DNA from 2 places in the Jeotgalicoccus sp. ATCC 8456 genome. Region 2 is predicted to be linked to the other one. Evidence: predicted binding sites of a transcription regulator. Region 2 holds the regulator's gene; the other holds the start of a gene.
The links. Region 2 encodes NrdR, which represses ribonucleotide reductase genes. Its sites were predicted from a motif close to AACACNATATATNGTGTT; they were not measured.
Positions count from the first base shown of each region.

Region 1 (3,430 bases), 850 kb from region 2:
TCTCATCCATATCCATGTCATCAAGTGCAACACCATATTCTCTTTCCACTGTGTGTGGTGCAAAAGTATTAAATGGTTTGTTATCACGTGCGAGTTCAAAGAATTTAGATGGCACGACTAGACCTGTTGAAATTGTTGCAAGGCGGATATCTTCGTCTGCGTTTACCTTTTTAGTATCAAGGAATTCAGGTAGGTCATAGTGGAAGATGTTTAAGTATACTGCACCAGCACCTGGACGTTGTCCAAGCTGGTCGGCATAAGAAAAGCCGCCTTCTAGAGATTTCGCTACTGGTAATACACCTTTAGCGACGCCTTCTATGCCCTTGATTGCCTCACCACGTGCGCGTAGTTTTGAAAGGTTAATCGCAACCCCACCACCGATTTTACTTAACTGCTTTGCAGTTGAATCGATGTAGTTAATAGAGTTTAATGAGTCATCTACTTCTAATAAGAAACATGAAACCATTTCACCACGACGTGCACGTCCTGCGTTTAAGAAAGTTGGTGTTGCAGGTTGGTAGCGCTGCTCCATCATTGAAGTAATGAATGTTTTAGCTGTTTTAATGTTTCCTTTTGCTAAGTATAAGCTGACAATCACAACGTGTTGTCTATAGTCTTCTAAATATTGTTTTTTGTCATTTGTTTTTAACGTGTAATCTTTAAAGAATTTGCTCGCTGCCATATAGCTCTTAAATTTGAAATCAATGCTATTCGCATGGTCAATAATTTCAGTTAAGCCTGCTTCATCATACTCTTTAAACAGATCATAGTAAAAGTCGTTCTCAACAAGGTAGTGCAATCTTTCAAGCTCAGAATCGAAATGTATGGTTTTACTTTCCACTTCTTCCATGAATACTTCAAGCGCTTCTAAATCTTTTTCTAGTTTGTAAAAACCAGTCTCGTCTCTTTTAGTGACTTCGTTATTTAACTCAACGTGATTGTATGTTTTCTCATCTAATACTTTCATGCAATTCCCCTGCCCTTTCTAATTCAACTAAAAATTGTTCTCTTTGTTCTGGACTACCATGCAACTCAAACTTCATTAAAAGTGGTACATTATAGTCATCACTGATATATTCGCCTGCTCGTGCATAATTTCTACCCCAGTTTCTGTTGCCACTTGAGACAACCGCAAACATTTTTTCAGCGTTCACTTTTAAGAAATTACTTACAATATCGGGTACTGCACCAAAACCGTATGTCGGTGTAACCAGGATAAAACGATCACCGATTTTCTCGCTGACATTATCAGCTGTTATTTGATATAATTCATAGGTGTCTGGAATGTCTATACCATTTAAGAAGCGACGGATATTACCTGTCATTGAATAATAAGCAATAATCACTTTGTCATCTCCATTCAATTACATCATAAAACAGAACATACGTTCTATTCAAGTGATTCGTTCATTTATTTCTAATCAATACCACATATAGTGTTTACTTAGAATTTAAACCACAAGATATATGATTTAACATGTTCTATAATCTCATATTAGAAAATTGATTGCAATGTAAAAAACTGCCTGAAATTAAAATTTCACGCCCTTTATTGAGTTATAAATCGCCCTAAGTCACGGTGGGTATGTCATGACAAATCATATTATTTTTTTAAATTATTTTTTGCGAAATTTAATGGAGTCAAGAAGTTGAAATTAACGTACAAATTTTTTTGGAGTGTTGTAAATGAATAATGTAGTTAAAGGTATTCTTGCCCTAATTATTTCATCACTCGGTTTCAGTTTGATGTCTTTATTTGTTAAATATGCAGGCGATCTACCTACTGTTCAAAAAGCTTTTTTTAGAAACTTTATATCGATGATGATTGCCTTAGTCCTTGTGATATATAATCGCGAACGACTCTTTGGTAAAAAGGAAAACCAAGGTTGGTTACTCTTACGCTCCGCTCTAGGCCTTGCTGGGGTATTACTTAACTTCTTTACCATTGATAGAATGGTGCTAAGTGATGCAGACATCTTAAATAAACTCAGTCCATTTTTTACGATTATCCTCTGTGCGATTTTCTTAAAAGAACATATAAGACGTTTCCAGATGATTTCGATTATCATCGCTTTAATTGGTGCTATATTTATCATCAAACCGTCGTTTTCAAGTGATACATATTTCGCGCTACTAGGTGTTTTAGGGGCACTCTTTGCAGCCGGTGCCTACACTGTGCTCAGATTGCTCGGAAGTAGAGAAAAGTTCTATACTGTAGTATTTTACTTTTCATTCTTTTCAACCGTTGCCCTCGTACCGTTTATGATTTTCCAGTATGAAGCAATGACAGCCAGTCAGTTTTGGTTTTTAATTCTGTCCGGTATATCTGCGGCAATTGGTCAATTTGGACTCACAATTGCTTATAGCTTCGCACCTGCTAAAGAAATCTCAATTTTCTTCTACTCGACGATTCTCTTTACAGCACTATTTAGTATCATCGTCTTTAACGAAATTCCTGATGCCTTATCTATACTCGGTTACATCATTATCTTCTCAGCAAGTTACTATATGTACATGAAGAATAGACCACCGAAACGAGAACGTTTGAAAATCGCAGGTAAGAAGTAAACTTTATATTATCTATATAAGCATATACTACGCAGTCTTTGGTGATAGAGACCAAAATACTGCGTAGTTTTTGTTTTGGGTGGATGGTGTGCTTCGTTTTCCTTTCGAAGCGGAGCCCCACCAACAACCGTCCACAACTCAAAAAGGGCTGCAATCATCCATTGCAGTCCCTTTTTGAGTTAATTTACTTCACTACACTTGCTGGCTATCGTGTTGTTGGATTTCTTCTAAGAAGTATGGGCAGTAGTGTTTGAGTTTATAGTTCCCAACGCCTTGAATGTGCATCATGTCTTGCTTAGTTTGTGGCATTTTCTTGGCGAATTCTTTAAGAATTTGATCAGTAAAAATCGCATCTTCATCTAGCTTATGTTTTTCTGCGAGTGTCTTACGTGTCGAAATGAGTCTATCGTAAAGCACTTCGTTTGGAGAGGAGTCTGTCGAAACATTGACACGCTCGTTATATTCTTTTCGGTAAGGTACGGTATAGAGTTTTACTTTATGATTTAATATGTCTAGGCTTTTATCTATTAAGTACATCTTGTGGTTGGTGTAATGAAGGTAGCCTCTCATCACTAATTCTTCAACTAAGTGATTGACTTCACTTGTTCTAAATGAATCAAGCACACCGAAATTTTCTTCCTTGTCTAGTCCACGACTGAGGATATTGTCCGCGCGTTCGCCTCGCATCACTTGAATAACGAGTTCTTTTGAAAGCTCCCCATCTAAATTCTGAATTAGACCCAAAATCAGCTTTGCTTCAGTGGTCATCGGTTCTGTTCTATTTTTAGACAGGCAACTTGAACATTGACCACAGGCTTCGACATACTCGTTTTCATTAAAATATTTAACGATAAAACTGCTC
Region 1 is NZ_CP066224.1:1,047,200-1,050,629, forward strand. Features, by position in the region: gene nrdE (class 1b ribonucleoside-diphosphate reductase subunit alpha) at 1-967, opposite strand, end outside; gene nrdI (class Ib ribonucleoside-diphosphate reductase assembly flavoprotein NrdI) at 951-1,346, opposite strand; gene JEM45_RS05320 (DMT family transporter) at 1,687-2,568, shown strand; gene recQ (DNA helicase RecQ) at 2,761-3,430, opposite strand, start outside.
Region 1: nrdI (class Ib ribonucleoside-diphosphate reductase assembly flavoprotein NrdI) is a predicted target of NrdR. The motif match lies at 1,424-1,441, and genes of this name have one in related genera.

Region 2 (3,430 bases):
TTCACGATGCGATCTTATCCTAACGGTTTACGTGGACCGAGAAGTTCAAATTGAGCGTCTAAGTGAGAGAAATAATCTCAACCGCTCCGATGCGGTCTCAAGAATTGATAGTCAGATGCCTTTATGTGATAAGGCGAGTAAAAGTGATATCGTCTTTGACAACAACGGTACACTTGATGAGTTGTATGAACAGGTTAATAAATTTTTAGAGACATTAAAAACTATGTGAAAACGCGTTCAATGATAGCTTTAAATGTGTTATACTATTTATGAAAAATGAACTTTTAAAGGAGCTCTAGTGATGAAAAAAGTTGCAATTAATGGTTTAGGTAGAATTGGTAGAATGGTCTTCAGAATCGTTAGCGAATCTGAAGAACTTGAACTTGTTGCAGTTAACGCGACACACCCTGCAAGTACTATGGCACATCTTATTAACTACGATTCAACTCATGGTAAATGGGACAAGCATGTTGAAGTTTCAGGCGACAACTTACTTGTTGGTGGTAAAGAAGTCATTGTTACAAGTGACCGCAATCCTGAAAACTTACCATGGAAAGATCTTGGCATCGATGTTGTTATCGAAGCAACAGGTGTGTTTAACCATGGAGACAAAGCACAAGCACATATTACTGCGGGTGCTAAAAAAGTCTTACTTACAGGACCATCTAAAGGTGGTAACGTACAAACACTCGTACGCGGTGTAAACTGTGCGACTTTAGATACGTCATCATATGATGTTTTCTCAAATGCTTCATGTACGACGAACTGTTTAGCACCAGTTGCTAAAGTATTGAACGATGAGTTTGGAATCGACAATGGTCTCGTGACAACAGTTCACGCTTATACAAATGACCAACAAAATCTCGATAACCCGCACAAGGACTTACGTCGTGCGCGTTCAGCTGCAGAGAATATTATTCCAACATCAACAGGTGCTGCAAAAGCAACTGCACTTGTTTTACCTGAACTTGAAGGTAAATTAGATGGTATGGCACTTCGTGTACCTGTACCAAACGTATCACTTGTTGACCTAGTTGTAGATCTTAAAAAAGAGGTCACTAAAGAAGAAGTCAATGAAGTATTCAAAAAACATGAATCAGATCAAATGAAAGGTATTCTTGGTGTAAGTGAACAACCATTAGTATCTAGAGATTTCAATACAGATCCACGTAGCTCAATTGTTGACGCTGACCTTACAATGGTTATGAATGGTAACAAAGTTAAAGTACTTTCATGGTACGATAATGAGTGGGGCTACTCAGTGAGATGTGTTGAACTTGCTGAAATGATTGCTAAAGATATTTAACAAATTCGACATGGGAGAGCAGCTGAGACTGCTCTCTTTTTTTTGTTATAATAGAAGTAACAAATAACGGAGGTAGAGACATGAAACTTATCAATTCAGACGGTCAGAATACAGTACTCGAACTTAATGAATCCAGTGTGACTTATAAGGATGATACTTACGATATCATCATCCACGACGGTGATATTTCACAAGCTGGTCACATTGCGACGAATAACTTTGTCGTAAAACCGGATCATGTTGAGACACTCATTGAACGCTTCTCTAACCGTAAAGGAAATGTCGACAATTACCAAGGGTTTACTGGCTTCATGCTCATTAAAAATGAACAAAAACTCACTGTTTTAACAGGCTGGAAGACAATAGAAGACTTCAATGCTTGGGTGAATTCTGAAGCCTTTCAAAACTCTCATGTTAAGAAAGAAAATCGTGTTAAAGAAAAAGGCAGTGAGCATCTAGAAGCAATGCCAGTTAGAGAAAATTACACAGTAGAAGCTTAAGTATTACTTACAAACGGTAAATTCCGAGGTGCTCGGTGTTTATCGTTTTTTACTTTTTAAGTTTATGTACTTCAGTGTTATAATAGGTTAAGTATTTATATCAAAAGAGGTGAACATCATATGAGATGTCCAAATTGCAGACATACCAGTTCAAAAGTTGTGGACTCGAGACATGCAGATGAGATGAATGCAATTCGCCGTCGACGAGAGTGTGACAACTGTGGGGCACGTTTTACAACTTTTGAAAGAATGGAACTGTCACCCTTAATTGTAATTAAAAAAGATGGGACGAGGGAAGTGTTCGACCGAGCAAAAGTACCTGATGGTCTTTTAAAAGCTTGTGAGAAACGGGCCATTCCCTATGAAGAAATAGAAAAACGTGCTGATAATGTAGAAGCAACTTTAAGAAATTTAAATAAATCAGAAGTTTCATCAAATGATATTGGTGAATCTGTTATAGACGAACTCATTACACTCGATCAAGTCGCGTATGTTCGCTTTGCATCAGTCTACAGAGAATTTAAAGATATCGATCAGTTGATGGATATCGTGAAAAATCTTGAAAAGGGTAAGACCGATAATGAAATTTAATGACCGTCTAAAACCAAACACGGAATTTATTGTCTATAAATCATTTAGGTTGTCAGAGGATCAATACGATATTTTAAGTATGATATATTTGCCACTGATTGGACCGACAACTTTTTCAATCTATATGTATTTACACCAATCTACAAGGCAGACAGAACCTTTAGATATTAGATTCCATAGAGAATTTATGGATGAATTGTCCATGACCTTAACTGATTTTGAAGGTGATCTTGATAAACTAGAGGCAATTGGTTTGCTTAGAACTTACGTTTCAAATGAAGCACATTCAGACCGTTTCATTTACAGGCTCCAACAGCCACTGACAGCTGAAGAATTCTTTAAGGATCCTATGTTGTCTATGTATCTCTATAGTCAGGTCGGTTCTGAGAAATATAATAGTAAAAAGAAAGAACTGACATATCCTTCATTACCAGATGATCACACAGAGGTGACTAAAAAGTTCACTGATGTTTTTCACCATACGAGCCAGGAAGGGTTTAGGGTTTCAAATGAGAACTTTAAACAGAATGACAAAAGCCGTGGACCGACTATTGATCTAGATGATTTTGACTTCGAGGTATTGTTCACTCACCTTAAGGGTACGAGAATAGATAAGCAGTTTTTCTCTAAAGATGTTAAGAAGTTGATTGTACAACTGAGTCAATTATTTAATCTAAATGCCTATGATCTTAAACAGGTTTTACTGCAGTCAACGAGCCCACAATTTGGGATTGACCAAGAACAGTTAAAGCGAGAAGCGAGAAAATATTATCAAAAAGAATACGGTAGAGTCGTACCGACCTTTAAAACATCGACTGATGACCAGGTAGAAGATGACGATCTCGGTTATCTGGAAAATTTAGATAAGGTAAGTCCACTTGATCGAATTAATGATTTAAGAAATTATAAACCTTCCGAAAATGATCTTAAAGTGGTCACAGAAGTGATCACTAAAACAGGTTTAGAAAATGGAGTCATCAACATGCTCTTAGAGTATACATTTCAAATGAAAGACGGGGACCTACCGCTTCGT
Region 2 is NZ_CP066224.1:198,202-201,631, forward strand. Features, by position in the region: gene coaE (dephospho-CoA kinase) at 1-229, shown strand, start outside; gene gap (type I glyceraldehyde-3-phosphate dehydrogenase) at 299-1,306, shown strand; gene JEM45_RS01115 (antibiotic biosynthesis monooxygenase family protein) at 1,387-1,806, shown strand; gene nrdR (transcriptional regulator NrdR) at 1,927-2,397, shown strand; gene JEM45_RS01125 (replication initiation and membrane attachment family protein) at 2,387-3,430, shown strand, end outside.